Regions from separate parts of the Xanthomonas sp. NCPPB 3959 genome, predicted to be linked through region 1. Evidence: predicted binding sites of a transcription regulator. Region 1 holds the regulator's gene; each other region holds the start of a gene.

Region 1 (10,153 bases):
GACGGCTTCGCCGGCCTGCACCAGCAGGGTCGGCAGGATCGCTAACGTCAGCGGCACGCGGATCATGAAGCGGCTGCCGCGGCCCAGTTCGGACTGGATCTGGATCTGCCCGCTGAGTTCGCGGATGCGCGATTGCACCACGTCCATGCCCACACCACGGCCGGAGATGTCGGTGACCTCGGCCTTGGTCGAGAAGCCCGGCATGAAGATCAGATGCAGGCATTCGTCGGTGCTCAGCCGGGCGGCGGCTTCGGCGTCGATCAGGCCTTTATTGCGAGCGATTTCGCGCAGGCGCTCGGGGTCGATGCCGGCGCCGTCGTCCTGGATTTCGATGCTGACGTAGTCGCCTTCCTGCTGCGCGGACAGACGCACGTGACCACTGCGCGGCTTGCCGGTGGCTTCGCGCAGGGCAGGGGATTCGATGCCGTGGTCGATCGCGTTACGCACCAGATGCACCAGCGGATCGGCCAGGGCTTCGACCAGGTTACGGTCCAGTTCCGTCTCGGCGCCGATCAGTTCCAGTTCCACTTCCTTGGACAAGGTGCGCGCGACATCGCGGGCCACCTTGGGGAAGCGCGAGAACACCTTGCTGACCGGCTGCATGCGGGTGCGCATGACCGCGGTCTGCAGGCGGGCAGTGGCGATATCCAGCACGCTGACGGCGCGATCGAGTTCTTCGTCGCGCAGGCGGGTGCGCAGGGTCTTGAGACGATTACGCGACAGCACCAGTTCGCCGATCAGGTTGACGATGGCGTCCAGGCGCTTGGTGTCCACGCGCACGGTCTGTTCGGCTTCGGCACCTTTTGCGGCGGCTTTGGGTGCGGCTTTGGCGCCGGGTGCCGGTGCATGGCCGTCGTCATGGGCAGGTGTGGCCACCGCAGCCAATGCGGCTTTGGGCGCGGCCTTGACCGCCGGCGGGCCGCTCTTGGCATCGAACTGCGCAATCAGCGAGGCCGGTGCATGCGGCACGGTTTCGCCCGAGCCCATCGCATCCAGCATCGCCTGCAGATAATCCAGCGACTGCTGCGCGGCATCGAAGTGATGCGCCTGCAACACCGCCTGGCCGGAGCGTGCCATGCCGAGGGTTTCTTCAGCGGCGTGGCACAGCTCCACCATGGGCTTGATCGCCAGAAAGCCGGCGCCGCCCTTGAGCGTGTGGAAGCCGCGGAACACCGCGTTGAGCTGGTCGGCTTCGTCCGGTGCCTGTTCCAGCGCGACCAGCTGTTCGCCGAGGCGATCCAGGATTTCCTGGGCCTCGACGATGAAATCGGCAGCAATATCGTCTGGAACAGCACTCATGGTTACAACCCCAATCCGGACAGCAGGTCATCGGCGTCGTCCTGCGACACCGCGTGACGGTCCAGGCCCTTGACTGCAGGACCGGCAAGACCGCCGTCGTCTTTCTTCGGCTCGGTGCTCTTCGGCGGCAGGCCGAGTGCGCCGAAGCCTTCGTGCACGCGCCGCACGATGCCGGCCACGCGACGGATGATCTGCCCGCTCAGGTCCTGGTAGCTCTGCGCCAGCGACAGTTCGGTCAGGTTGTGGCGCATCTTGTCCATCAGCGCGCCCTGGTCCTGATTCAGACCACCGTCGCGCAGCTGGTTGGCCAGCTCACGGCATTCTTCGACCAGATCCAGCGTGCGATGGCTGGCCTTTTCGGTCATTTCCACCACGTGGTCCAGGCGCGAACACGCATCGTCCAGCTCGCCGGCTTCTTCGGGCACGGTGGGCAATTCGCCCAGCGCCTGACCGAGTTCGCGTGCGAGCCGGCTCAGGCCCTGCATCATCGGACGGGTGCGCAAGGCGGCGAGGTGGTCGACCTCGCGCTTCCATGCGGCTTCGTCACCGCTTTCCAGTGCATCGAGCGCGCCTTGCAGGCGGTCGATCAAGGCAGCGCGTTCGGCATTGGTTTCCACGGTGGCGTTCATCAGGCGGTCGCCGCCAGACGTTCGAACACCTTGCCCAGCTTTTCTTCCAGCGTCTGCGCGGTGAACGGCTTGATGATGTAGCCGTTCACGCCGCACTGGGCGGCTTCGATGATCTGCTCGCGCTTGGCTTCGGCGGTCACCATCATCACCGGCAGGTGCTTGAGCTTGGCGTCGGCGCGGATGTTGCGCAGCAGGTCGATACCGGTCATGCCGGGCATGTTCCAGTCGGTGACCACGAAATCGAACGGGCCGGCCCGCAACGCAGCCAATGCGCTGTTGCCGTCTTCGGCCTCTGCGGTATTGGTGAAACCAAGATCGCCCAACAGATTCTTGACGATACGTCGCATCGTCGAGAAGTCGTCCACGATCAAAATCCGCATGTTCTTGTTCACATCAAGCTCCTAACACTAAAAAATACGCGAAAAAATCATTCGTCAATTTCGACACCGGCATCGGCCAGTTCGAAGACCTTGAGGCGGCCGCGCAGACGCACCACGGCCTGGCCGTGGATCTGGCAGACGCGCGATTCGCTGACACCGAGCACGGCGCCGATTTCCTTCAGGTTCAATTCCTGTTCGTAGTACAGCGACAGCACCAGCTGCTCGCGCTCGGGCAACTGGCCGATGGCCTTGCCCAGCTCGCGGCCGAACTCGCCACGCTCCATCATCTGCTGCGGGTTGGGGCCACCCTTGGCGGTGGTGTCCAGCTCGCCGTGATCTTCGATCCGCGACTCCAGGCTCAGCACCTGGCCGCGCGCGGCGTCTTCCATCAGACGCAGGTAATCGGGCAGCGGCATTTCCATCGCGGCGGCCACTTCGGTGGCGGCGGCGGCGCGGCCGGTGTTCTGTTCGATCTTGCGTACTGCAGCAGCAGCGTCGCGGGCACGGCGGTGCACCGAACGCGGTACCCAGTCGCCTCTGCGAATCTCGTCGATCATCGAGCCGCGGATACGGATCGAGGCATAGGTTTCGAACGAGGCGCCCTGCTCGGAGTCATAACTGCGCGAGGCTTCGATCAGGCCGATCATGCCGGCCTGGATCAGGTCGTCCACTTCCACGCTCGCCGGCAGGCGCGCGGCCAGATGGTGGGCGATGCGGCGCACCAGATCGGCGTGCTGGGTGACGATGTCGTTGGCGTTGTTGCGTTGCACTGCACGGTACTGCGCGGTGGCCGTCGTTGCGGTTGCGGTAGCGGTGCTCATGCGGCGACCCCCCGTTGGATGATGCGTTCGACAAAGAACTCGACGTTGCCGCGTGGCACGGTGGGGGCCTGCCAGCGCGAGGTACGCCGCGCGATTTCTGCGATGGCCAGCGCCGAGGGGCTGGCGGGGTAGGCCTTGATGACCGGTTGCTGGCGCTGTACCGACAAACGCAACCAGTCGTCCTGTGGCACGTGGCCGAGGTAGTTCAGCGACACGTCGCCGAGGAATTTTTCGCAGACCCGCGACAGCTTGTCGTACAGCAGGCGGCCTTCGTTGGGGTCGCGCACCATGTTGGCGATGATCTGCAGACGGTCCACGCCGCGTTCGCGCGAGAGCACCTTGATCAGCGCGTAGGCGTCGGTGATCGAGGCCGGTTCGTCGCAGACCACCACCACGGTGTCCTGGGCGGCCTGGCAGAAGGTCAGCACGCTGTCGGTGATGCCGGCGGCGGTGTCGATGACCATCACGTCTAGGTCGCGTTCCAGCTCGGAGAACACGTTGACCAGGCCGATGTGCTGGGCCGGAGCCAGTTCGGCCATGTGGCGGCGACCGGAGGCGGCCGGGACCACCAACACGCCACCGGGGCCTTCGATGATCACTTCATCCAGCGTGCAGCGGCCAGCGATCAGGTCGGCCAGGGTGTACTTGGGCGACAGGCCCAAGACCACGTCCAGGTTGGCCAGGCCAAGGTCGGCGTCGAGCAGCAGGGTGCGCTTGCCCATCTCGGCGAGGGCCACGGCCAGGTTGGCGGAGATGTTGGTTTTACCCACGCCACCCTTGCCACCGGTCACGGCAATGGTGCGCACCGGGCCCAAGGGCTCGGGACGGGTCGCCGTCAGGGGGAAGGCGTTGGTCAGCTTGGCGTATTCACGCGACTGCATGGTTGTGCTCCGGAGTACAGGGCTTATCGGCAGCGCGCCGCAAATCTTCAAGGCGAAGAACGAGACTGGCGGCATTGGCGCGGTGCAGGTCGTCGGGGACCCGCTGTCCGTCAGTCACCCAGGTGATGGGCATTTGATGGTCAACCACCACCGACAAGGCGCTGCCGAAGCGGCCGGTCTCGTCGAGTTTGGTCAGCACCACGCCTTGGGGTTTGGCGTGGGCGAAGCGGCGTACGACCTCGTCGAGGTCGGAAAAATGGGCGTTGGCCGGCAGCACCAGCAGCGAGGTGACCTGGTGCGCGGCGCGCAGCCAGTTCAGCTGTGCGGCCAGGGCGCGGTCGCGCTGACCCATGCCGGCGGTGTCGATCAGCACCAGCTTGTAGTCGCGCAGGCGCTCGAGCAGTTCCAGCAGGCTCTCGGCGCTGTCGGCCTCGTGCACCGCGATGCCGAGCTGACGGCCGTAGCTGTGCAGCTGCTCGCGGCCGCCGACGCGCTGGGTGTCGGTGGTGACCAGGGCCACGTCGCGCGGGGCGTGCTGGGCGGCGAAGCGCTGGGCGAGCTTGGCGATAGTGGTGGTCTTGCCGGCACCGGTCGGGCCGACCAGGGCGATCACGCCGCCGCGTTCCAGCGGGTCGATCGGAGCCACCGGCAGACGCTTGGACAGCAGGCCCAGCATCAGCCCGCGGCCGCGGTGCAATTCGGTATCGGCCGGGATCTGCAGGGCCACATCGCGGATCAGACCGGCATCGAAGCCGTAGTCGTCCATCAGTTCCAGGGCCTGCGCACGCACCGGGGAGCCACGCAGGCGCTCGTCGGTGAGGCGGTTCATTTCGCGCTCGATCATCTGACGCATCAGCGCCAGCTCACCGCGCAGCTGCTTGAGTTCTTCGTCGTTCTGCGGCACCGGGGCGGCGGCGACCGGTACTGCGGCCAGGGCGACCGGGGCGGCCACCAGCGGCGGCAATGCGGCCGGCGGCAGGATCTGCGGCAGCGCGTCGTCCATGTCGAAGCCGTCGTCGTCCTGCTCGTCGTCGTCCTGCCCGTAAGAGGCGTGGGTGGCGAGCGCGGCGGCCATGATCGGCGTGCGTGCCTGCACCGGGGCAGCGTGCACCGGAGCCTGTACCGGTGCGGTGGTCAGGAAGTCGGCGAACAGCTGTTCCGGCACTGCCGACAGCGCATGTTCCTGGCGCGGTGCGGCGGCAACTGCAACGGCGTGGGCCAATGCTTGAGCGGCGGCAGACGGGGCGGCGGCAGTCCGCACCGGTGCGGCGACCGGCGCCGAGCGCGGCACGTTGACCGGCTGGCGCAGCGCCATCGCGGCGATCATGTCGTCTGCAGCGCTGGCAACACGCTGACGCTGGCTGCTGCCGGTGTCACCGGCCGGCTTCAGCGGGGCGTGGAACGGCGCGGCTGTCCGGGCCGGGGCCTGCTGGGCCGGCGCCTGTTCGATCTGTGCCGCCGCAGCCGCCGCAGCCGACGGAGTCTCGGAGCGCGCGGTTTCCAGAGCGCGCTGCACGAGTTCTTCGTCGTAGTTGCTGGCAGCGACGATCTCGATGCCTTCGGCGGTACGGCGGTTGGACAGGATCACTGCGTCCGGGCCGTGTTCTTCACGCACCATGCGGAATGCGGTGCGCATGTCCGGGGCAACGAAGCGTTTGATTTTCATGCGAAGTGCCTCCAGGAACGGGACCCGCCGGACGCCGGACGGGTGCGCGATGAATGTGGGTGTGTTGCCAGCGTCATGAGTTGCCTGTCCCGTTCGGTTGTTCCAAGTGCTGCTGCTCGCCCCGCAGTGATCAAGCTGACTGCGGTCTCGCCAGAGCTAATGCACGCGGCGTGCCAAAACGCGGTGCCGGGGTTCCGGCGCGGGAATCTGGAAGGTTGGGACAGACTGGAGCTGTGCGATCGGCCCGGCTGCAAGATTTCAAGTCACTGGTTTAATTGACTTTTCTCTAGGGGCGCGCTGCGTTGGCATCCACTGTGCGGGTGGATGCGCTGGCGGGTGGGAGGTCGAGCGTGGAGCGCCCGCAAAGCCTCGAAACCGCCAGCGTCGTGCAATCGATTGGAGGTTTGGACGAGTGGCGGCTTTCCGACGCTGGGTGCGGTGGTCGGTCGCCTGTCTGCAGCGAGAGGGCCGGGCGCGGGTGGGTTCGTAGGAGCGCACCCGGGCGCGATGGGCCCTCCCGGTAACGCCCTCGCGACCAAGGTCGCTCCTACAGTGATGTCAGCAAGCTTTTCTGGTCCGCAGCACGTCGCGTGTCGTAGGAGCGCCCTTGGGCGCGACGGGCTGTCCCGGTAGAGCCCGTCGCGCCCAGGTGCGCTCCTACGAGGTGCGTCAGGCTCAGCTGATCGTGCCGACCAGCTTCAGGCGCTTGTCTTCCGGCACTTCGCTGTACGCCAGTACCGACAGGGTCGGCACGCTATGGCGGACCAGGCGGGCCAGCGCTGCGCGGACCTGGCCAGGTACCAGCACCACCGCCGGTTCGTTGCGGGCTTCCTGCTTGCCGACGCAATCGGCCAGGCTCTGGTGCAGGCGCTCGGCCAGGCCGGGTTCCAGTGCCACGCCATTGCCGTGGGTGGATTCCTGCAGCACGCGCTCCAGCTGCGGGGCCAGCGTGTAGACCGGCAGCTCGGCCGACATGCCGGCGATTTCCTGCACGATGAAGCGACCCAGCGAGGTGCGCACCGCGGCGGTGAGGGTGGTGGGGTCCTGGCTGTGCGGGGCGTGCTCGACCAGCGCTTCGACGATCTTGCGCAGCTGGCGCACCGGGATGCGCTCGATCAGCAGGTTCTGCAGCACCCGCACCACCACCGACAGCGGCAACGCCTTGGGGGTGAGGTCTTCGACCATCTTCGGCGCGGTCTTGGCCAGGGTCGCCAGCAGTTGCTGCACTTCCTCGTGGCCGAGCAGTTCCGGGGCGTGTTCGCGGATCAGGTGCGACAGATGGGTGGCGATGACGGTGGCCGGGTCGACCACGGTGTAGCCCATCGATTCGGCATAGGCGCGCTGATGCGGCTGGATCCAGGTGGCGTCCAGGCCGAATGCCGGGTCCTTGCCGGGGATGCCGTCGAGCTGGCCGAGTGCGCCGCCCGGGTCCAGCGCCAGTTCGCGATCGGGATAGATTTCCGCAGTGGCCACCGGCACGCCGTGCACCAGCAGGCGGTAGGCGTTGGCCGACAGCTCCAGGTTGTCGCGGATATGCACCGGCGGCACCAGAAAGCCGATGTCCTGGGTGAGCTTGCGGCGCACGCCCTTGATGCGCGCCATCAATTCGCCGCCCTGGTTCTTGTCCACCAGCGGGATCAGCCGGTAGCCCACTTCCAGGCCCAGCGGGTCGATCGGGCGCAGCTCGTCCCAGCTCAGCTCCGAACTGGCCTGGGCGGCGGTGGCCGCCGCTGCGGCCTTGGGGTCGGTGGCGGGGTCGCCGGTGGGCGGGATGACCAGGCTGCGCTTGTACATTTTCCAGGCGATCACGCCCAGGATCAGGCCGAGCGTCAAAAACGCGACGTTCGGCATGCCCGGCACCAGGCCGACCAGGCCCAGGATGGCCGCAGCCACCGCCAATGCGCGGTGCTGGCCGAACACCTGGCTGATCATGGCGCCGCGCATGTCCTGCGCACGCGAGGCACGGGTCACCAGCAAGGCCACCGAGGACGACACCAGCAAGGCCGGCAGCTGCGCCACCAAACCGTCGCCGATCGACAGCAGGGTGTAGGTGGAGGCGGCATCCACGAAGCTCATGCCGTGCTGGAACATGCCCACCGCCATGCCGCCGATGAGGTTGATGAACAAAATCATGATGGCGGCGATGGCATCGCCGCGGATGAACTTGTTGGCGCCGTCCATCGCGCCGTAGAAGTCGGCTTCCTCGCGCACTTCTTCGCGGCGGGCCTTGGCTTCCTCACGCGTCAGCAAACCGGCGTTGAGGTCGGCGTCGATCGCCATCTGCTTGCCGGGCATGGCGTCGAGGATGAAGCGCGCGGTCACTTCCGACACGCGCCCGGCACCCTTGGTGATGACCACGAAGTTGATGATGGTCAGGATCGCGAACACCACGATGCCCACGGCGTAATTGCCGCCGATGACGAACTGGCCGAACGCCTCGATGACCTTGCCGGCCGCAGCGTGGCCGTCCTGGCCGTTGATCAGGATCACACGGCTGGAGGCGACGTTCAGCGCCAGGCGCAGCATCGTGGTCATCAACAGCACGATCGGGAAAATGGTGAATTCCAGCGGGCGCTGCACGTAGATCACCGCCAGCAGCACCATCAGCGAGATGGCGATGTTGAAGGTGAACAAGGCATCCAGCACCGGTGCGGCCAGCGGCACCATCAGCATGGCCAGCATGGCCATCAGCGCCAGCGGGGCGCCCAGGCCGTTGCGCAGCAACTCCATGATGCGACGTGCATTCAGCGGTGCGGGTTGGGCGCTCATGCGCTGGCTCCCTTGCCGAACTCATCCACTTCGAGGGAAGGCAATTCCGGCATCGGGCCGCCGTTCCAACCACGCAACTGGTAGACGTAGGACAGCACCTGGGCCACGACCGAATAGAGTCTCACGGGAATTTCCTTGCCAATTTGAGCTTCTCTATACAAGGCGCGTGCCAAAGGCGGGGCGGTGACGATCGACACCCGGTGCTGTTCGCAGACTTCGCGGATGCGGAAGGCCATTTCGTCCACGCCCTTGGCCACCACGATCGGGGCGCGCATCTTGCCGCCCTCGTACTTGAGCGCCACCGCGTAGTGGGTCGGGTTCATCAGCACCACGTCGGCCTTGGGTACCGCTTCCATCATCTGGCGCTGCGACATCTGCATCTGCATCTGGCGGATGCGCCCCTTGACCTCCGGGCTGCCCTCGCTCTCCTTCATCTCGCGCTTGATCTCTTCGCGGGTCATCTTGAGCTTCCGCATCCAGTTCCACTTCTGGTACGGCGCGTCGATGGCAGCCAGCAGCACCAAGGCCCCGGCGGTGTAGAACAGCAGGCTCTTGGTGAAGTCCAACCCGTTGCCCACGGCCTGTTCCAGCGGCTGGTTCACCAGCGAGCGCAGGCCGTGCAGGCCCTTGGAGATGCACAGGCTGGCGGCCAGCCCGACGAACAGCAGCCGCAGCACCGACTTGACCAGCTCGGCCAGGCTATTGCTGCCCCACATGCGCTTGATCCCGTTGGCCGGGTTGAGCTTGTTGAGGTCGGGCATGATCGCCTTGCCGGAAAAATGCAGACCGCTCATCAGCAGCGGGCCGGCCAGGCCGGCGGCCAGGCAGATGCCGATCAGCGGCACCATCACCCACAGCAGTTGCAGCAGCAGGTCGCCGAAGTGGCCGAACAGCGCCATCGGGTTTTCACGCATTTTCGGGTCCGGACTGAGCGCGGTCTTCATCCAGACGCTGGCGCCATCGCCGATGCCGCGCGCCAGGGCCATCAGCGCGAACACGCCGGCGCCGAACACGGCGGCAGTGGACAACTCGCGCGACTGCGGGATGTTGCCCTGCTCGCGGGCTTCGCGCAGGCGTTTTTCGGTGGGAAGCTCTGTACGTTCGCCGCCGTCTTCGGACTCGGACATGGAGGTGCCGGTGACTTGTCAGCCCTGCCTCATGCAAGCGGCGTTCCAGTTGGTGGGGCGGGGGATTGGGGGGGCGGGAATCGGGATTGGGGATTCGGGACGCAGCGGCCGCGCGTGGAGCCGCTGGCGGGGTGTTGTAGTTGGGTGGTTAGCGGGAGGGCCGCAGGTCGGGAATCGGGCGCGATGGCTGACCAACTGCAGGCTGGTGCTCGGCTCGGATGGCGGGTCGTCGAGCGTGGATGCAGGTCTACGGTCGTTTTTTGATGCTTTTGCTCAGCTGGCCTGGCGTTGCGCACCATCGCGCTGGGCGACCACCGTGGCGATAAAGCGCTCTGCGTCCATTGGCCGGCCCAGCAGATAGCCCTGCAACTGGTCACAGCCCAGCCGTTCCAGGGTGTTGCGCTGGGCGGTGGTCTCCACGCCCTCGGCCACTACCTGCAGGCGCATGGTGTGGGCCAGCGCGACGACGGCTGCGACGATGGCGATGTCTTCGGGGCAGGTGTCCATCGCCTGCACGAAGCTGCGGTCGATCTTGAGTTCGTGCGCGGGCAGCTTGCGCAGGTAGAGCAGGTTGGAATAGC
Region 2 (10,153 bases), on a different contig from region 1:
ATTTCGATCTCTACGCTGCCGACGGCAGTACCTTGCTGCCTACCGAAGCCATTCCCCTGGTGCGTGCCTGGCGCGGCGAGCACGTGCGCAATGCCGAGATGGTGATCCGTGCCACCGGCCAGAGCGCGCGCAGCGTGCTGTGCAATGCCGACCCGGTGGTCAGCGATCAGGGCGCCGCGTTGGGTGCGGTGTGCGTGATGCATGACATCACCCAGTTGCGCGATGCCTCGGCTGCGCTGGCGGGCGAGCGCGCGCGCTTGCAGTCGCTGGTGGACGCTTCGCAGGACGTGGCGATCATCGCCTTCGACCCGAACGGGCGCATCGAATTGTTCAATCCCGGCGCCGAGCGCCTGCTGGGTTACGCAGCCGACGAGGTGCTGGGCCGCTGCCCTGCGCAGTTCCATCTGCCGGCCGAGCTCGAACGGCACATGGCCACGCTTGCGTTGTCGCCGCCGTCGTACATCAAGCTGGCCGCCGCTGCCGCAGGCGATGTGCTCGAAGAAGAAATCTGGACCCTGGTGCGCAAGGACGGCGGGCTGCGGCGGGTGCGTCTTTGCTTCAACGTCATCCACGACGCCCAGCAAGGACTGGCCGGCTACCTGGCGATGGCCATCGACGTCACCGCCGAGCTGCAGGCGCAGGCGGCCGCGCAGCTGGCGGCCGAGCACTTCAGAGGCGCGTTCGAAACCGCTCCGCAGGGCATGGCGATCGTCTCGCTGGACGGCGCCTGGCGCGACGTCAATCCATCGCTGTGCAGCATCCTGGGGTATCCGCGCGAGCAGTTGCTGCGCACCACCTTCCAGACCATTACCCATCCCGACGACCTGGAGATGGATCTGTGCTTTGTGCAGGAATTGATCGACGGCAAACGCGACAGTTACAGCATGGCCAAGCGCTACATCAGCCAGCAGGGCGCGGTGATCTGGGCGCAGTTGTCGGTGTCGCTGGTGCGCGACAGCAGCGGTGCACCGGTGCATTTCGTCTCGCAGATCCAGGACGTCACCGAACGCCATGTCGCCGCCGAACGCCTGGCCGAAAGCGAGGCGCGGCTGCGCGCGATCAGCGATGCCACACCGACGCTGGTGAGCCAGTTCGATGCCGAGCAGCGTTGCCTGTTCGCCAATGAAGCGCATCGCCACTGGCTCGGCGTGGAGCCGTCCAGCCTGGTCGGCCGCCATCTCACCCAGGTGCTGGGCGACGACCTCAGTACCCCGGCGCGCGCTGCGCTGGCGCAGGTGATCGCCGGGCAACGCGCCAGCTTCGAACACGTGTTACGTGGCGGCGCGACACCGCGCGATGTGGAAATCACCTTGGTGCCCGCGACGCAGAGCGCATCGACGCAGGCGCAAGGGTTCTTCCTGATGGCGCATGACGTCACCGCGCACAAGTCATTGCATCGGTTGATGCACGAACGCGCCACCCGCGATGCCTTGACCGGCCTGCCGAATCGCCACGCCTGGTCCGAAGCGCTGCAGATCGCGGTGACCCAGGCGCAGCAACAACAGCGCGCGGTCGCCGTGATGTTCCTGGACCTGGACGGCTTCAAACGTATCAACGACGTGCACGGTCACCGCGCCGGCGACGCGGTACTGGTGGCCTTCGGCCGCTGCCTGCAGCAAGCGGCCGGCAGCCGTTATCTGGTGGCGCGCCTGGCCGGGGACGAATTCGTGGTGTTGCTGGACGACCTGCAAGACCCGCAGACCGAATGCGCGGCAGTGGCAGAACGGATTCGCACCGCTGCCGCAGCGGGCGCGGTGTTCGGTGAGCAACACCTGCCGATCCACTCCAGCATCGGCGTCGCCTGGCAACACGGCCAAAACGCCGACGCGGCCAGCCTGATGCACGCGGCAGACGAAGCGATGTACGCCGCAAAACGCGCCCGCTGCGGCAACGACACACCTACTGCCGGGCGCGATGCCGCGCGGTAGTCAAGCGCGCGCCGCGCCCTTCTCCCACCGGAGAAGGTGCCCAAAGGGCGGCTGAGGGTACGGTTTACCCATAAAACCGCGTCAATCAGGAGCACTCCCTTCTCCCACCGGGAGAAGGTGCCCGAAGGGCGGATGAGGGTACGGCTTACCCATAAAATTGGATCAATCAGAAGTGCGCATTGCACTTCTGGATTTTGTGAGTAGCGATGCATTCGCATCGATCAATCTTCACTCCCCGCGATGAAGCTCACCACCTCGGTCGTCTTGAAAGGTGATAAAGGGTATGGATGCGTCGATTGCAGGGCGGGCGATCTGTGGCCTGGCTGCAGGGCCCTTGCCCGCCCACCATCGCGGGACACGCCGCAAGTACGTCCATGTAGGCTCTTACGCGGCATCCATGCCGCGTAAGGTCCCGCGACGGTGGGCGGGCAAGGACCAGTCGCGATGGTCGGTGCGCATGTTTTCAAGCAACCAGCAAACGTTCTGGTGCGGTGAGGGCACCGCGCCCTCGACTCACCTAGCTTTGATCGTTGATCCGTCGCTTGGCTGCAAGGACCAGTCGATTTGGTCGGTGCGCATGGCTTTCAACAAAGCAACCAAGTAACTCTCTGGTGCGGTGTCATCGCCGACCCAGGCATGCGCATTAGTGGCGCGCATGCCATGCCTTTTCGCCCCGCAGGGCGAGGGGCTATGCATCCATCCATCAAGCCGCCTGCACGACCGAACGCCGTTGCGTTGCAGCTTGCTCCGGCACCAACCGGAACACCGCCACCGCGCGCGTCAGATCCGCGGCCTGATCTTCCATGCTGCGTGCGGCCGCCGTGGCTTCTTCCACCAGCGCGGCGTTTTGCTGGGTCATCTCGTCCAACTGCATCACCGTGGTGCTGACCTGCTCGATGCCCGCACTTTGCTCGGTGCTGGCGGCGGTGATCTCGGCCATGATGTCGGTCACGCGCTTCACCGAGCTGACCACCTCGGTCATGGTGCTGCCGGCTTGTTGCACCAGGTTCGAGCCTTGTGCGACTTTTTCCACCGAGTCGGAAATCAGCTGTTTGATCTCCTTGGCGGCACCGGCCGAGCGCTGCGCCAGGGCGCGCACTTCGGTGGCCACCACCGCAAATCCGCGGCCTTGTTCGCCGGCGCGTGCGGCTTCCACTGCCGCGTTCAAGGCCAGGATATTGGTCTGGAACGCGATGCCGTCGATGACGCCGATGATGTCGGAAATACGCGCCGACGATTGCGTGATCGCCTGCATGGTGCTGACCACTTCCTGCACCACGCGGCCGCCGCTTTCGGCAACATCGCCGGTGCCCTTGACCAACTGGTTGGCCTGGCGCGCGTTGTCGGCATTCTGGCGCACGGTGGAGGTCAGTTCTTCCATCGATGCAGCGGTTTCTTCCAGATTCGCCGCCTGATGCTCGGTGCGCGTGGACAGGTCGGCATTGCCGCTGGCGATTTCGCCGGCCGCCGTGTTGATCATCTCGGCCGAGTGTTGGATGCCCTGCACGATGCTGGTCAGCTGGATCGCGGTGCGGTTGGCGGCATCGGCCAGCCGGCCGAACGCGCCTTCGTAATGCGATTCCACCCGCTGCGACAGATCGCCGTCGGCAATCGCGGCCATGATGCGGCCCACATCGTCCAGGCCTGCATCGGCCTGCTGCATCAGCCGGTTCAACGCCTGTACCATTTCCGCAAACGCGAACTGGTAGCGTGATTGCTCGCCACGTGCGGAAAAATCGCCACGCGCTGCGGCATCGGCCAGGCGCGCGATGTCGCTGTTGATCGCCGACAGATTGCCCTTCACCGTGTCCAGGGCTTCATGCAATGCCGCGCGCTGGCCGGGAAGGCGGCGCATGTCGCGGCGCAGATCGCCACGGCCGTAGTCGCTCATCACGTCCATCGCTTCGTTGATGGCATCCAGATGCTCGAACACCACCGTGTTCACGCCATGCGCCAGCGTGCCGTAATCGCCGGGGAAATCTTCCGGAATGCGGTGCGCGATGTTCTCGCCCTGCTGCAGACGGATCATGGTCTGCATCTCGCCGTTGAAGCGCTGCAGCTGATTCTGCATCTGCTGCATGCTGTGCATCAGCTGGCCGGTTTCATCGCGCGATTCAACCCGGATGTCGTTATCGAAGCGGCCGGAGGCGATCGCCTCTGCGGTGCGCGATGCGGCACGCAGCGGCGCAGCCATGGCCGAGGCGATCAACCAGCACAGGCCGATCACCATCGCCACCAACGCGCCGCCGATCAACGTCAAGGTGCGCGTGAAGCCCCAGGCCTGCACCTGGATGTCTTCGGCGTACACACCCATCACCAAGACCCAGTTCCAGGCCGGAAAGGTCTTGGCATAGCTGATCTTGGGCAGCTGTTCTTTTTTGCCCGGCTTGGGTGCGTTGTAATAGCTGAAACCGTCGCCACGCTCGATCGCGGTCTTGATGTCGCGATACACGTACTGCCCGGCATCGCTCTTGTAATCGCTCATGTCGGTGCCGACGGCGCGCTTGGGATGCATCAGGATGCGCATCTGCGGATCGACGATGAAGAAATAATCCACGCCATCGTTGGTGCGCATGTCGGCAAGCGTTGTACTTGCCGCTGCCTTGGCCTGTTCGACCGTCAACTCGCCAGCTTTGACCTTGTCGGCATAGTGCTGCATCACGGTGAGACCCATCTCGACCTCGGTCTTGACGCTGAGCTTGCGCGCCTCCACCAGATCCAGATATTGCAGGCGCGCCGCAGCCACCGCGAGCAGGATCACACCCACGGTCAGTAGCGCGCAGAGCAGGATGAACTTGCGGGTGAGTGGGAGATTGGCAACGTGACGACGCAATAGCGACACAACAGGCATGGCAACGACATCCAAAACGCGCGCAGGGCGCTCTGGCATGGATATCGGCTGATTCACATCCGGGTTGAATGCTGATTGCGGCAGCGTCTGCTTGGGCGGGGCAGGTCATGCACCAAGGCGATAGCTGCCGATACAACGTAGGAGCGCCCTCGGGCGCGATGAAGCGTTATCGATAACGCCTCATCGCGCCCGAGGGCGCTCCTACAAGGTCATGCAGGTGGCGGGCATCGATCCATCGATCGATGCATGACGCCGCATGCTTACATTGCAAACTGCCCGCAGCACGTAGCGCAACGGCGGACACGCGCGGCGTGCCCGCCTCACCGCACTCAGCTGGCCGCGCAGAAACCGAATTCAGCGGTTGCACCGGCTGCCAGGGTGCGATTGAAGTCCACGCCGCTGGCCCTGAGCGTGCTGCCGCTCTGCGACCAGGTGACATTCCAGGCATTGTTGACGGTGCCGCTGACCGGCAGCGAGATCGCCCAGGTGCCGCTACCGGTGCCGGTGTTGGTGACCTGCACGCGATTGCAGGAGCCGCCGCTCCAGCTGCTGTCCACGATCACCTTGGTGCTGAAGCTGCCAGTGGGGGTCGGTGTGGGAGTGGGCGTCGGGGTTGGCGTGGGAGTCGGTGTGGGGGTCGGCGTCGGTGTCGGCGTGGTGCTGCTCACCGTGCCCCACAGCGTGCGCAACAAGGTCATCTTGTCTTCGCGCACGCTGGTCCAGTCGTCGCGCAGGATGCCGCCGGTGTCGCCGCTGTTGGGATTCCACGACCAGTAGAAACCTTCGTTAATGCCCTTGCTGCGCAGGTACTTCACCAGTGCGTCCTGCCACACCTTGTCGCGCGCATCGCCTTCGCCGTACTTGCCGCCGAATTCGCCCAGCAGCAGCGCATGGGTGCCGGCGAACTGGCCGAAGTGACGCTCCCAGATCGCGGGCATGTTGTTGGGGAAGTTGCTGTCGTTGAAGTACGACTGCACGAACACGTCCGGCCCGTACACATGCGGTGCCAGCAGCAGGCGGTTGGCCGGAATGTTCAACGGCGTGCAGGCCAGCGGCTGCAGATTGCCGCCCCAGAAGATGCCGCCATTGGTCGAGCACACCGGATTGTCGGTGATGCCTTCCACCGCAATGATCCACTTGGGCGCCACGGCCAGCACCGCGGCCGAACCGCGCTCGGCGGCCTTGTTCCAGTCGGTGGCCGCGTTGCCGGTGCCCCAGGTGGCGGCGCCGTGCGGTTCGTTCTTCAGATCCACACCGATCACGCTGGGCACGTTCTTGTAGCGGTTGGCCACAAAGCGCAGGTCGTCCAGCCACTGCGCTTCGGAATAGGAACTGGTGTACCAGAGCTCGGAAATGGCGCCGCAATCGGGCGTGTGATGATCCAGCAGCACGTAGATGCCGCGGGCGTTGAATTCGTTGATCACCTTGTCGAGGATCTGCAGCGAGCTCAGGCCCTGCAGATCGGGATTACGGCCATAGTCGATGCTGCTGGGCATGGTGGTGGCACGCAGCGTGGCCGGGCAGAACGGCAGGCGCACGGCGTTGAAGCCCAGGCCCTGTATCTGGATGATCATGTCCTTCCAGTTGCGCGCCCACAGACCATGGATGACATGGTTGCCGGTCTCGAAACCGAACACGTTGACGCCCTTGAGCTGGACCACCTTGCCGTTGTCGTCGACAACCTTGTTGTTGCTGATGGAATAGCTGAAGGCCGGTGCGGCGGCCAGCGCCAACGCCGTAGCCAGTGCGAGCGTGCTTGCAGCCCTGAAAATGGACATGGTGATCTCCCTGGGAAACCGACCCGACACCCGGGTGCGGTGAGGGGGGCATCTTGGTCCGCGGCCGTTTTATGTAGCGTGACCCCAGCCACAGAAAAGCGCATTGCCGCACCGATCACGCGCAGGCTGCGGGCGGGGTCGCTTTCCCGCACACTATTGCCGCTGCGCAGTGTCCGCAGGCTGTCCTTTCTGTCCCCGGAGTGTCTTCCAATGTCCTTCTTGCGTGCCGAACTGGCGCAATGGCGCGCCTCACCCGCGCGCGAACTCATGGCCGGTGCGGTCGCAACATTTGCCCTGATTCCCGAAGTGATCGCGTTCGCGTTCGTGGCCGGCGTGGACCCGCAGGTCGGCCTGTTCGCCTCGTTCGTCATCGGTATCGTGATTGCGTTTTGCGGTGGACGCCCGGCGATGATTTCTGCTGCGGCCGGCTCGGTGGCGCTGGTGGCCGCACCGCTGGTGGCCACGCACGGGTTGCCGTATCTGCTGGCGGCCGGGCTGCTCGCCGGTGCGGTGCAGATCCTGTTCGGCTTGCTGCGGCTGGGCGTGCTGATGCGCTTTGTCAGCAGCTCGGTGCGCACCGGTTTCGTCAATGCGTTGGCGGTGCTGATCTTCGCCGCGCAGCTGCCGCATCTGCATGGCGCCAATCTGACTACCTGGGTGATGTTGGGCGTGGGCCTGGCGATCATCTACGGCCTGCCGCGGCTGCGCCTGCCGGGTGTCTCGGCGATTCCCTCGCCGTTGCTGTGCATCCTGCTGCTGACGGTTGCAAGCACAGCCTTGCATCTGCCGCTGAAGACCGTGGCGGATCTGGGCAAGCTGCCGAACGCGCTGCCGTTCCTGCAATGGCCGTCGGTGCCGTTGACGCTGGAAACCTTGCGCATCATCGCCTTGCCGGCCTTGGCCATCGCCATGGTAGGCCTGCTCGAATCGCTGATGACTGCGCGCGTGGTCGACGAACTTACCGACACACCCAGCGACAAGAACCGCGAATGCACCGGGCTGGGCATCGCCAATGCGGCCGCCAGCCTGTTCGGCGGCATTGCCGGCTGCGGCATGATCGGGCAGACCGTGGGCAACGTGAAATACGGCGGGCGTGGGCGCTTGTCGACGTTGTTTGCCGGCGTGTTTCTGCTGATCCTGATTGTGGCGCTCAAGCCGTGGGTGTCGCAGGTGCCAGTGGTGGCGTTGGTGGCGATCATGGTGATGGTCTCGGCGGAGACCTTCGATTGGCGCTCGTTGCGCACCGTGGTGACCCATCCGCGCACCTCCAGCGTGGTGATGCTGGCCACCGTGGCGGTGACCTTGCTCACCCATAACCTCGCTGCGGGTGTAGCCGTGGGCGTGGTGTTGAGCGGGGTGTTCTTCACCTTCAAGGTGGCCGGGCTGCTGCAGATCGCCCATAGCGACGCCGATGGCGTGCGCACCTACAGCGTGCGCGGGCAGGTGTTCTTCGCCTCGGCCGACGTGTTTATCGATGCCTTCGACGCACGCCAGGTCCCCGGCCGCACGGTGCTGATCGATGTGAGCCGCGCGCATTTCTGGGATATCACCGCAGTGGCGGCGCTGGACAAGGTGGTGCAGCGGCTGCGTCACCATGGCCTGGAGGTGCAGGTCACAGGCTTGAACGCCAGCAGCCGGCGGCTGATGCAGGCGCACGCGCTGGGCGAAGACGCGCTGGAATCTTCGCTGCCCTGAGCACGGCAGGGCGGGTGGGCGCATTCGGCCTGGCTGCACATGGCCGACACGCAGGCGGCCGACATGCACCCGGCTCCCGGGCTGGCTGGCCGCAGGCTGAGCGTGGCCGGGCAGCGACCTCAAGTTCGCCTGAATAGCGCCGATGAACCGACATCAAAGATTGCCGGTGATCGTCGTGATGCCAGTGCGTTCCAGCCCGAGATGTCTGCCTGCGTGCCGCCAGCGGTGCTGCGGGCGGGCGTCCGTGCACGGGATGGCGCGGCGATGACCAACGAACCGTTGCTGGAACGGATGGTGGACCTGACCGCCATTCGCGACGCCGATCTGCTCGATCTGAGCCTGCTGCGCACCGTGCGCGAGGTCTGTGCAGCTGAAGAACTCTCGCTGCTGCGCATCGCGCCGGATGGCCGCACCATGGCCGAAACCCGGCTGCGCGAGGACGGCCGGCTGTCGTTGACGGTGGCCGAGATCCGCGACGCGCAACTGCGTGCGCAGCTCGCCGACGCACGCGGGGCGGGCGATGTGGTGCAGCTGGAGGAAGACGGCCGTGCACTGCTGGTCTACCCGATGATGGAAGCGCGCGGCATCCGCACGTGCCTGCGCGTGGGTGGTTCGCGCGTTCCCGGCACCGCCGAGCAGGCGATGCTGCAGGGCTTTGCGCGTTTTTTCCAGAATTACCGCAGCCTGCTCGACGATGCCCAGCGCGACGCGCTGACCGGGCTGCGTAACCGCAAGACCTTCGACGATGTGATCCTGCGCTTGTTCGCAGGCGCTGCGGCGGATGCGTCGGCAGGCGAAAGCGTGTGGCTGGGGATCGTGGACATTGATCACTTCAAGCGCGTCAACGACAGCTTCGGCCATCTGTACGGTGACGAGGTGTTGCTGCTGGTTGCCCAGCTGATGCAGCGCGCGTTCCGTCAGGACGACCTGCTGTTCCGCTTTGGCGGCGAGGAGTTCGTGATCGTGCTGCGCGGGGTGGATCGCGATACGGCGGTGAGCCTGTTCGAGCGCTTCCGGCTGGCAGTGGCCGAGTACGCCTTCCCGCAAGTGGGCAAGGTCACGCTCAGCACCGGCATCGTCGAATTGACCCATGGCCGCTTGATCAGCCAGATGATGGACGAGGCCGACAAGGCGCTGTATTGGGCCAAGCAGCACGGCCGCAACCGTGCCGAGGTCTACGCAGAGTTGGTCGCCAGCGGGCAGATGCAGCATCTCACCCAGCAGGTGGGCAGCGTCGATCTGTTCTGAGTTGCGTCGTCCATGGGCGGCAACCCAGTAAATACCGCGCGGCGTGATGCAGCCGCACTGCCGATGCACACACCCGGTCAAACGCCGCAGTGGCTACACTCCAGGGCTGTCTGGACAACACCTGGGTGCTGCAGTGAAGCGAGCTGTGATGAAGCAAGTTGTGACGAAGCGAGCCGTGATCGAGCGACTTGTGATGGGAATGCTGGCCATGGCGGTCTCGACTGCAGTCATGGCAGCGACCCCCACCTTCGATGGCGCGCGCATCTCGCGCGACGTCAAGGAACTGGCCTCCGATGCCTACGAAGGCCGCGGCCCGGCTACCGCCGGTGAAGAAAAGACCATCGCCTACCTGAGCAAGCAGTTTGCTGCCGCCGGCCTGCAGCCGGGCGGTGATCTCGCCAACGGCAAGCGCGCGTGGACCCAGGCGGTGCCGCTGCGGCGCGCCGATATCGTTGGCGCACCGACTATTGCTTTGCAGAATGCCGGCAAGCCGCAAACCCTGACCCAGGGCAAGCAGATCGCCATCCGCGCTGCGCTGGATGGTTCGTCCACCGTCGACATCGCCAACGCACCGCTGGTGTTCGTCGGCTACGGGGTCAAGGCGCCGGAGCGCGACTGGGACGACTTCAAGGGCGTGGATCTGAAGGGCAAGA
Region 3 (10,153 bases), on a different contig from region 1:
GGCGTTCGATCAGCTTGTGCAGGCGGCCATCGCCGCGTTTGGCGCCGTCGTTGTAGTCGCGCAGCCATTGCGCACGTGCGGCCTTTTCCGGCACCTCCAGCGTCTGCGGACGGATCGGGTAACGCTGATCGTAATGCGCCAGCGCCGCACTGCCGTCGTCCTCGACCACCAGCGTGATCAGCCCTTCGGCCAGTGCGGTGGCATACGGACGATCCAGCACCGCCAGCCACAACTTGCCGTCGCGCCCCGGGGCGCGCCAATCGATGTCAAACCAGTCGGCATGTTTGGCGCTGCGGCCGTTACGCAAGACATCCCACCACCATGCGTTATGCGCGTGCGTGGCCATGTGGTTGGGCACGATATCGGCAATCAAGCCCATGCCGTGTTCGCGCGCGGCCTGCGACAAGGCGATCAACGCGGCCTCGCCACCGAGTTCGGGATTGACCTCGGTCGGGTCGATATTGTCGTAACCGTGCGTGGAGCCGGGTACCGCAGTGCCGATCGGCGACAGGTACAGATGGCTGATGCCGAGCCCAGCGTAATACGGCACCTGCGCAAGTGCATCGTGCAGGGTGAAGCCGGCATGCAGTTGCAGGCGGGCGGTGGCGCGAAGATCGATCATGGATGCAATTCCGAAACGGCCGCGACGCGACGCGCCTCGGCAAAGCCCTGCAGCGCCGTACTCAGGCGCGCATGCGGCAAGGGATCGGGCAGGCGTCGGCGCCAATTGGGATGGACCTCGACGGTGCCCGGCAGATTGGGTTGTTCTTCCAGCGCCAGCGCGTCTTCCACCGGCAACAGGGCCAGTGGCGAGACGCTGGTGGCGGTGAAGCGCAGCGCGCCCAGCAGCGGGTCGTCCGCAGCGCTCAGGCCGGCGTGTTCGACCGCCGCATCCAGACGTGCAAGATCCTTGCTGCGCGCGGTGGCATCGTCGCTCGCCTGCGCGGGCTTGATCAGTTCCAGCTTGCGTCGCCAATCGATATCGCGGCCTTCGCGCCAGCCGGTCAAGGTGGGCAGATCGTGCGTGGTGGTGGTAGCCACCGCATCCGGCCGCCACAACGCCGGCGACACAAAGGCACCCTTGTCGTCGCGGGTGAACATCAACACATCGATGCCCATCACGCCACGCCGCGACAGTTCTTCGCGGATGCCGGGCGGCACCACACCGAGGTCTTCGCCGATCACGATGGCGCGATGCCGCCACGATTCCAGCGCGAGCAGATTGAGCAGATCGTGCAGCGGATAGGCCAGATACGCGCCTTCGTTGGAGCTGGCGCCTTCGGGCACCACCCACAGCCGCAACAGCCCCAGAATATGGTCGATACGGATACCGCCACGGTCGCGTAATACCGCGCGCAGCAGCGCGATATACGGCGCGTAGCCGCTGCGTCGCAATGCAGTGGGCGAATACGCGCCGATGCCCCAATGCTGGCCATCGGCATTGAAGGCATCCGGCGGTGCACCCAACACCAGGCCACGCAACACGGTATCTGCGGCGGCCGCAGCTTCGGCGCCATTCGGGTCGAAGCCCACGGCCAGATCGGCGATCAGACCGATCTTCATGCCACGCTCGTGCGCCTCGCGCTGTGCATCCGACCAACTGCGCGCCGCCAGCCATTGCGTGAATACATGCAGCTGCGGATCGCCATCGCCGAAATCCTGCGCGGCAAACCTTGCGAAGCCTTCCAGCGCAGCGCCGCCCTCGTTGCGGAAGGCGAGCAGATCGGGATGGTCGGTTGCGACGCGTGTGTACAGATGGCGCAGCAATTGCCACTTGGCTTGCGCAGACGCCGGCCAGTCGATCAATGCACTGCGATGCAGCGTATCGAAACGCTCGCGCAGCCCAGGCACTTCGTTGATTGCATCCAGTGCCAGTTCGCCCAGCACGCGCACCGGCGCGGCATGCAACGGATCCAGAAAGCGACGGTCGCTGGGCGAATACGGGCTGTAGCCGCTGGTGACCGGGCGCGAGGCGTGTACCGGGCTCAATGCCAATGCATCGGCACCAGCCAGCGCGGCATGCCGCACCCACTCCACCGTGCCGGACGCGTCACCAATACCACCGTCGTCGATGCTGCGCGCCGAATACACCTGCAGCGCCATGCCCCAGGCACGCGGTGCCGGCAATCCGCACGCATCGGCCACGCTGAAGCAGCGTTGCGGCGCCACTGCGACCTGCTGGGTCAGCTCGCCGATCTGCAGCGTCCAGTAACCGAAACGCTGCGGTGCGCGCACCTGCCCTTGCGCATCCGCACGCGCTTGCTCGCTGGCGCCGCTGTCGTCCACCCAACGGCCGCTGGCATTGGGGGCAACCGACACGGGCAATAGCGCGGCCACCTGTACGGTCAACAGCGGTGCCGGCTCGATTGCCTGCGCCTTGCAGCGACGCAGGCTGTCTTCGCGTTGCGTGGCGGTGGCGGCAGGCAATTCCAGCGCAGTGAGCACCGCATGCAGCGACTGTTCGGACACCTGCCGCGGCTGGTCGCTGGCATCCACCCAATCCACCATCACCCCGGCCGCTGCGGCCAGCGTGTGCAGATCCGCTCTGCTCAGATCGCGCGTACTCATGCGCGCTCCTCATGCCAGGCGATGAAGCCATCGACCGGCAACTGCTGCCCATCGGCAGCGACGTTTTCAGCATGCGCCACACGTCCGTGCAGTGGCGGCATCGGCACTGCAGCGCTGCCGACGTTGAAGGCGATATGCCACACCCCACCCGGCAATTCCCAGCTGGCAGTCACCGCGCCTTCGGCCAGCACACTGGCGCCCACGGCGCGCGCTTGCGCAAGACCTGGCACCAACCATTGGCGGCGCACGCCCAGCAAGGCGCTGAACCAAGCTGTCCATTGCGCGCCCTCGCCTTGCGCAGCGTCTTCGATCGGCGACCGCGAAGCGGCGAAGGTGGCGTGGCTGTTCGGGTCGGGAATGGTGGCGCGCTGCGCTTCGTCGGCGAATGCGGCGAAGTGGGCAAACTCGCGGCGACGGCCTTCGCGCACCGCATCGTCCAGCGGCGGGCCGAAATCGGTGAAGAACAGGAACGGCTGCGTGGCGCCCCACGGTTCGCCCATGAAAAACAGCGGAATCATCGGCGTCAGCGCGGTCAACGCCAGTGCGGCGCGCAGGCGTTGTTGCGACACCAGCACGCTCAGCCGCTCGCCACGCGCACGGTTACCGATCTGGTCGTGGTTCTGCGCAAAAATCACAAACTTGTGCGGCGGCAGATCACCACTGGGCTCGCCGCGCACATGTCCACGCGGATCCGGCTGGCCTTGATACGCGAAGCCTTCGCCCAGCACGCGCGCCAGATGCTGGGTCGGTTGATCGGCAAAGGCGGCGTAATAGCCTTCCTCCTCGCCAGTCAGCAGCACGTGCAACGCGTTGTGGAAATCGTCGTCCCACTGCGCGGTGTAGCCGCGCTGCAGCTGCGAGGCCTGGTTGAATTCGTTCTCCAGCACCAGATGCACGTGGCGACCGGCAGGCAGACTGGCCTGCACGGTCTCGCGCAAGGTATCCAGAAAGGCGTTCGGGGTGATCGCGTGCACCGCATCCAGACGCAGACCGTCGAAGCCGTACTCGTGCAACCACATCAGCGCGTTGTCGAGAAAGTAACGCTGCACCTGCGGCTTGCGAAAATCGATCGCTGCGCCCCACGGGGTGGGCTTGTCTTCGTTGAAGAACGGGGCGGCGTAGCTGTGCAGATAATTGCCGTCCGGGCCGAAGTGGTTGTAGACCACATCCAGCAACACCATCAGGCCATGCCCGTGCGCGGCATCGATCAATGCCTTCAGTTCGTCCGGCGTGCCATAGGCTTCCACCGGTGCGTACGGCAGCACGCCGTCGTAGCCCCAGTTGTGCGCACCCGGAAACGCGCTCAACGGCATCAGCTCGATCGCGGTGATGCCCATTGCCGCCAGCTGCGGCAATTGCGCCTGCACACCGGCATAGCCGCCACAGGTGCCGACGTGCAGTTCGTAGATCACCGCCTCGTCCCACGGCCGTCCCTGCCACTGGGTGTTCTGCCAGGCGTAGCCATCGCTGCGCTGCACGGCGCTGGGACCGTGTACGCCCTCGGGCTGCCAGCGCGAGGCCGGGTCCGGCACCGGCTCGCCGCCATCGATGCTGTAGCGATAGCGCGCATCCGCGGCGCAGCGGATCAACGCGTTGAAAAACCCGTCCTGCCCCGCTTGCAGCGCAGCCCGCGTGCCGTCGTCGAAGACCACATCCACGCCCTTGGCATCCGGTGCCCAGAGCGCAAAGCGCACCTGTCCCTCACCCGCTGGCCATGCGCCCCATGCCGGCAGGGTGTCGTTGCGCTCGTTCATTGTTATTTCTCCGCTTGCAGATAGATCGTGGCCAGCGGCGGTAAGGTCAGGCGCAGGCGTTGTGCGTGCCCGTGCATGCCCATCGGCTCGGTCGCAAGACGACCGCTGTTGCCGAGATTGCTGCCGCCGTAATGGGCACTGTCGGTGTTGAGGATTTCGCGCCAGCTGCCGGCACGCGGCACGCCGACGCGATAGTCGTGAAGCGGTTGCGGGGTGAGGTTGCTCACCGCCAGCAGCGGTGCACCACCCTCGGGATCGTGGCGGATGAAGGCCAGCACGCTGTTGCGCGCATCGTCGGCCACGCTCCAGTCGAAGCCGTCGGCGCGATGGGTGCCGCGATACAAGGCCGGCACGCGGCGCAAGGCCGCGTTGAGATCGCCCACCAATTGCTGCACGCCGCGATGCGGGGCGCCATCGAGCAGATGCCAGTCCAGCGATTGGTCGTGATTCCAGTCGCGCCATTGGCCGAATTCGGCGCCCATGAACAGCAGTTTGTCGCCCGGATGCGCCCACATCAGCGCCAGATAGGCGCGCAGATTGGCGAAGCGCCGCCAATCGTCGCCCGGCATCTGACCGAGCAGACCACCGGTGCCATGCACCACTTCGTCATGCGAGAGCGGCAGCACGAAGCGTTCGGAGAACGCGTAGACCAGTCCGAAGGTCAGCTGGCTGTGGTGCTGCGCGCGCTCGGCCGGATCGCGCTGCATATAGCTCAGCGTGTCGTGCATCCAGCCCATGTTCCATTTGTGCGTAAAGCCCAGGCCGCCTTCGCTGATCGGCGCGGTCACGCCCGGCCAGGCGGTGGATTCTTCGGCGATGGTCAGCACGCCGGGAAAGCGCGTGGCGATCTCGCTGTTGAGCTGGCGCAGGAAAGCGACGGCTTCCAGATTCTCGCGGCCGCCATGCGCGTTGGGCACCCATTCGCCTTCGGCGCGGCCGTAGTCTCGGTACAGCATCGAGGCCACCGCATCCACGCGTAGACCGTCGAGGTGGTAATGGTCGATCCACTCCAGCGCGCTGCCCAGCAGGTAGGCGGTCACTTCCGGCCGGCCGTAGTTGTAGATCAGCGTATTCCAGTCGCGATGCATGCCTTCGCGCGGGTCGGCATGTTCGTACAGGGCGGCGCCATCAAACTGCGCCAGGCCGTGCGCATCATCGGGGAAGTGCGCGCTGACCCAATCCAGGATCACGCCAATGCCGGCGCGATGGCAGGCGTCGACGAATTGGGCAAACCCGTCCGGACTGCCATGCCGCGCGGTCGGCGCGTACAGGCCCAGCGGTTGATAGCCCCACGAGCCACCGAACGGATGCTCGGTGATCGGCAGCAGTTCGATATGGGTGAAGCCGAGCTGCTGCACATACGGAATCAGTTGTGCGGCAAGTGCCGGCCAATCCAGCGGCTGGTCATGCCCATCGCGGCGCCAGGAGGCGGCGTGCACTTCGTAGATCGATAGTGGCGCCGGCGCCGCACTCGCATCGCGCGAAGCGATCCAGGCAGCATCGGTCCACGCAAACGCCGCGGCGCCCGGTACCACCGAGGCCGTGGCAGGCGGCAATTCGCTTTGACGCGCCACCGGGTCGGCCTTAAGCAGCACGCGGCCGTCGGCGGCAGTGATGGCGTACTTGTAGCGGGTACCGGCTTCCACGCGCGGCAGGAACAGCTCCCAGAAGCCACCGATGCGCTGGCGCATCGGATGCCGCCGCAGGTCCCAGCCGTTGAAGTCGCCGACCACTGCCACGCGTTGCGCGTGCGGCGCCCACACGGCAAAACGCACGCCCGGCACATCGTTGCAGTGCAGATGCTGCGCGCCCAGGGCGCTGCGTAGCGCCTGGCCATCGCCTGCGGCAATCTGCAGCAGCACGGACTCATCCAGCGTGGCGGCAAACGCGTACGGGTCTTCGATCTCCTGCACCACATCCGGCCAAACGATGCGCAGCCGGTAAGGGCCCTCCACCGCCAACATGCCTTCGAACACACCCTCGATCGCGCCGGGCTGCATGCGTGCCAACAACTTGCCGCGCGGATCGATCAGCCCCATCGCCTCGGCGCCGGGCGCCAGCACGCGCACCAGGCGGCGGCCGTCGGCCTGCGTGTGCGGGCCCAGTACCGCGAAGGCATCGGCGGGCAATCCATCGGCCAGCGCATGCACGCACCGCATGACTTCGGACGCCTCTTCCATGCTCACCGCCGCTGCTTCCGTCTCCTGCCCCTGCACGCCCAACCGTTCGCTCATGACACCGTCGCAAGCGCGGGCGCAGTGGCGGCGGTGCGTTCGTAGAGGGAGAGGTACTTCTTGCCGGCCACATCCCAACCGCTGGGGCGCAGCATCGCCGCACGGCGCATCGCCGACAGCAGGCTGGGCAGGCGGAAGGTGCGGAAGGCGCGCTCCAGGCAGCGGCGCAAGGCCTCCACACTGGCCTGCTGGAACAGGAAGCCGGTGACGCCGTCATCCACCGTGTCGATCAGGCCACCGGTGGCGTGCGCGATCGGCAGGCAGCCGAAGCGCTGCGCGTACATCTGGCTCAGCCCGCAGGGCTCGAAGCGCGAGGGCATCAGCAGGAAGTCGGCACCGGCGAACATGCGCCGCGCCAGGCCTTCTTCAAAACCGATAAAGGCACCGACCTGGCCGGGATAACGCCGGGTCAGCTCGGCAACCTGTTGTTCGATCTCCGGCTCGCCGCCGCCGATCACTGCGATCTGGCCGCCGGCCGCCACGATCTGCGGGGCGACCTCGCAGATCAGGTCCAGGCCTTTCTGATGCACCAGCCGCGAGACCACCGCAAACAACGGGCCGGTGCTTTCGCGCAGCCCGAACGCCTTGCGCACCTGCGCGGCGTTGGCCTGACGGCCCTGCCAATGATTCACGCTGAAATGCGCGTCCAGATGTGCGTCGGTACGCGGATCCCAGCTGGCGTCGATGCCGTTGACGATACCGGTGAGTGCGCCCTTGGCTGCGCGGCCGGCCAGCAGGCGATCCAGCCCGCAGCCCTGTGCCGGGCCGGTGATCTGCTGGGCATAGCTGACGCTGACCGTGTTGACGTGGTCGGCATGCACGATGCCGCCGCGCAGGAACGACATCTGCCCGTAGAACTCCAGCTCGGCCACCCGCTCGGCGGGGATACCCAGCGCGGCGGCCATCGAATACGGCACCAGACCCTGATAGGCCAGGTTATGGATGGTCAGCAGGCACGGCGTGGTGCCGCCGGACCAACGCACATAGGCTGCCGCCAACGCGCACGGCCAGTCGTTCAAGTGCAGCAGACGCGGCTTCCAACCCAGTCCCGCATGGCCGGCGGCAATCTGCGCGGCAGCATGCGACAAGGTAGCGAAGCGGATCGCGTTGTCTTCGAACTCCGAACCACTGGTGCTCACATACGGTGAGCCGTCGCGTTCGAACAGTTCCTTGGACAACAGGATGTAGATCGGCAGGCCATCGGACTGCACGATGCGGCCGATGTCGCAGGCAGGCAGCGCAGCATGCGCCAACACCCGGCCGACGATCTCCACCTTGCCGGCGCGCGCCAGCACCGCACGGTAGCCGGGGATCAACACCCGCACGTCGTAGCGATGGCGCAGCGCGCGTGGCAGCGCCGCGGCCACATCGCCCAGACCGCCAGCCTTGATGAAGTCCGCCATCTCCGACACCACGAACAGCGCACCACGCGTGTCGGCCAACGAGACCGGCAGGCGCTCGTGGTGCCGGATGAAACGCCCGCGTGCATCGCGCGGTCGCCCGCTCTTCTTCAGAGTAGGGATCATCGTGCTTCGCTCTAAGCGTGCGGTAGTAGCGTGCAGCGGCATCATGGCAACCATCTAAACGTCCGTCGTAAAGTGGGTGGAGACGGAAAAACAGCGAAGCGGAAACCATCGTCTGCCACTACGGCCAGGCGACCTGCTGCGAATGAGGAGCGGGGATGACGCGCGTACTCCACGTTGTCCTTGGAGATGAATCTACACCCCGACCAAATAAAAAATGCGTGAATACGTGCTGACTTTTCTGCGACAACCAACATTCCGTTGCGCATGGTTGCGCATGCAGGCAGGCATAAGCCGCACATTGCAGGGCGATGACGTGCCCCTGTCGGTGCACCAGCATTGCAATGCACCGCAGGCAGGATCTTTCGGCGGCGCCCGCCGTCACTTGTATGACTTGTTCATGCGCACGCGCGCGGCACTGGTCGCGCCCCTGCCTGGCCGATGCGCGCATGCTGGTCATATGCCCTCTTGTCTGGCCCGCTTAAGCCACCCGCCTGCGCGCCGATAACGAGCGATAGCACTACGACTTTGAGACCCTGGCGCATGGCAGACCAGCCTGAACTCCCAAGCCGCCCGCGTGGCGGGCTGCGCCGCCTGTTGCCCTGGGGCGGGGCGGACAGCGCGCGCCCGGCGGCAGCCTTGCCGGCAGTGCTGAACAGCGAGCGCGGTGGGCAAGGCCTGGCGGCGCATCAATTGGTGCCGGCCAAGACCAAATCCGGCGCGCACGATCCTGCCGCCGCCACTGCCTTGCTGATACGCCTGTTCTCGCATGCGTCGCATCCGGAGGCCTTGCTGCTGTCGTTTGCCGAAGGCATCGCCAGCCTGCACGGCGAACTCGGCGACATGGGCGTGCGCCTGAGCGCGGCCTACGCGGCCGGCGACTGGCCTGGCTACGGCCGCGGCCTGCGCCAGTTGATCGACAAGTACATCCGCACCGTCGACACCGGCGATTCGCTGGCCGAAGGCCGCACCGAGGCCGAGCAGTTGCGCGATCTGTTGCGGCATGCATTGGGCAACGCGCTGGCCACGCTGCTGCAACGCAGCCCGGAGCTGGCCGAAGAGGCGCAGACGCTGGCCTCGGCGCTGCGCCACTGGCGCCCGGGGCATGAACTGATCACGCTGGAACAGCGGCTGCGCGAGCTGAGCCACCAGATCGGCCTGCGCGCCGAAGATGCCAGCGAGCAACAGAACCTGTTGCTTGGCCTGTTCGACCTGTTGCTGGAGAACGTGGGCGAACTGCTCGACGACCGCAGCTGGCTGCAGGGCCAGATCTCGGTGGTGCGGCAACTGATTTCCGGCCCGCTGGACGTCGGCTCGATCGAACAGGCGCGCGGCACCCTGCGCGAGGTCATCTACAAGCAAGGCCTGCTCAAGCAAGGCATCGCCGACTCCAAGACCGCCATGCGCGAGATGATGGTGTCCTTCGTCGACCGGCTGGATGGCATGGCCACCAGCACCGGCGAATACCATGATCGCGTTGCCGGTTATTCGCAGGCGATCGGCGACGCACGCGGCATTCCGGACCTCAATCGCCTGTTGCAGGACCTGCTACAGGACACCGCCGGGGTGCAGGCGCAGGCACTCGCCGCACGCGACGAACTGCTCTCGGCCCGCCGCCAGGTCGAAGATTCCGAGCAGCGCATCGCCTCGCTCGAACAGGAACTCAAGGACGTGGCCGGCCTGGTGCGCGAAGACCAGCTCACCGGCGCGCTCAACCGGCGCGGTTTCGAAGAACTGTTCCAGCGCGAAGCCGCACGCACCCAGCGCAGCGGGCAGCCGCTATGCGTAGCGATGCTGGACCTGGACGACTTCCGCCGCCTCAACGAGACCCACGGCCATGCCGGCGGCGACGCCGCGCTGCGCCACACCGTGGACGTGGCCAAGGCCGTGCTGCGCACCACCGACGCCATCGCCCGCTTCGGCGGCGAAGAATTCGTGCTGCTGTTGCCGGACTCCACCATCTTCGAAGCCAGCGCAGCGGTGATCCGCCTGCAGCGCGCGCTGGCACAACGCTCGTTGCTGCACGACGACGTGCGCGTGTTCATCAGCTTCAGCGGCGGCGTGGCACTGCGCC

The links. Region 1 encodes FliA, which starts transcription of late flagellar genes. Its sites were predicted from a motif close to TAAAGTTTNNCNNNCNNNGGCCGATAA; they were not measured.
Region 2: AC1KVG_RS19600 (GGDEF domain-containing protein) is a predicted target of FliA. The motif match lies at 8,372-8,398, and genes of this name have one in related genera.
Region 3: AC1KVG_RS08270 (GGDEF domain-containing protein) is a predicted target of FliA. The motif match lies at 8,561-8,587, and genes of this name have one in related genera.

The regions. Positions count from the first base shown of each region.
Region 1 is NZ_JBWWVR010000001.1:107,742-117,894, forward strand. It holds gene AC1KVG_RS00395 (chemotaxis protein CheA) at 1-1,299, opposite strand, end outside; gene AC1KVG_RS00400 (protein phosphatase CheZ) at 1,302-1,928, opposite strand; gene cheY (chemotaxis response regulator CheY) at 1,928-2,320, opposite strand; gene AC1KVG_RS00410 (RNA polymerase sigma factor FliA) at 2,356-3,129, opposite strand; gene AC1KVG_RS00415 (MinD/ParA family protein) at 3,126-4,010, opposite strand; gene flhF (flagellar biosynthesis GTPase FlhF) at 3,997-5,676, opposite strand; gene flhA (flagellar biosynthesis protein FlhA) at 6,352-8,445, opposite strand; gene flhB (flagellar biosynthesis protein FlhB) at 8,442-9,572, opposite strand; partial or broken gene AC1KVG_RS00435 (putative bifunctional diguanylate cyclase/phosphodiesterase) at 9,846-10,153, opposite strand, start outside.
Region 2 is NZ_JBWWVR010000022.1:11,946-22,098, reverse strand. It holds gene AC1KVG_RS19620 (PAS domain S-box protein) at 1-1,928, shown strand, start outside; gene AC1KVG_RS19615 (methyl-accepting chemotaxis protein) at 2,632-4,761, opposite strand; gene AC1KVG_RS19610 (cellulase family glycosylhydrolase) at 5,109-6,557, opposite strand; gene AC1KVG_RS19605 (SulP family inorganic anion transporter) at 6,768-8,252, shown strand; gene AC1KVG_RS19600 (GGDEF domain-containing protein) at 8,517-9,500, shown strand; gene AC1KVG_RS19595 (M28 family metallopeptidase) at 9,694-10,153, shown strand, end outside.
Region 3 is NZ_JBWWVR010000005.1:193,171-203,323, forward strand. It holds gene treY (malto-oligosyltrehalose synthase) at 1-622, opposite strand, end outside; gene AC1KVG_RS08250 (4-alpha-glucanotransferase) at 619-2,568, opposite strand; gene treZ (malto-oligosyltrehalose trehalohydrolase) at 2,565-4,322, opposite strand; gene AC1KVG_RS08260 (1,4-alpha-glucan branching enzyme) at 4,325-6,556, opposite strand; gene glgA (glycogen synthase GlgA) at 6,553-8,136, opposite strand; gene AC1KVG_RS08270 (GGDEF domain-containing protein) at 8,623-10,153, shown strand, end outside.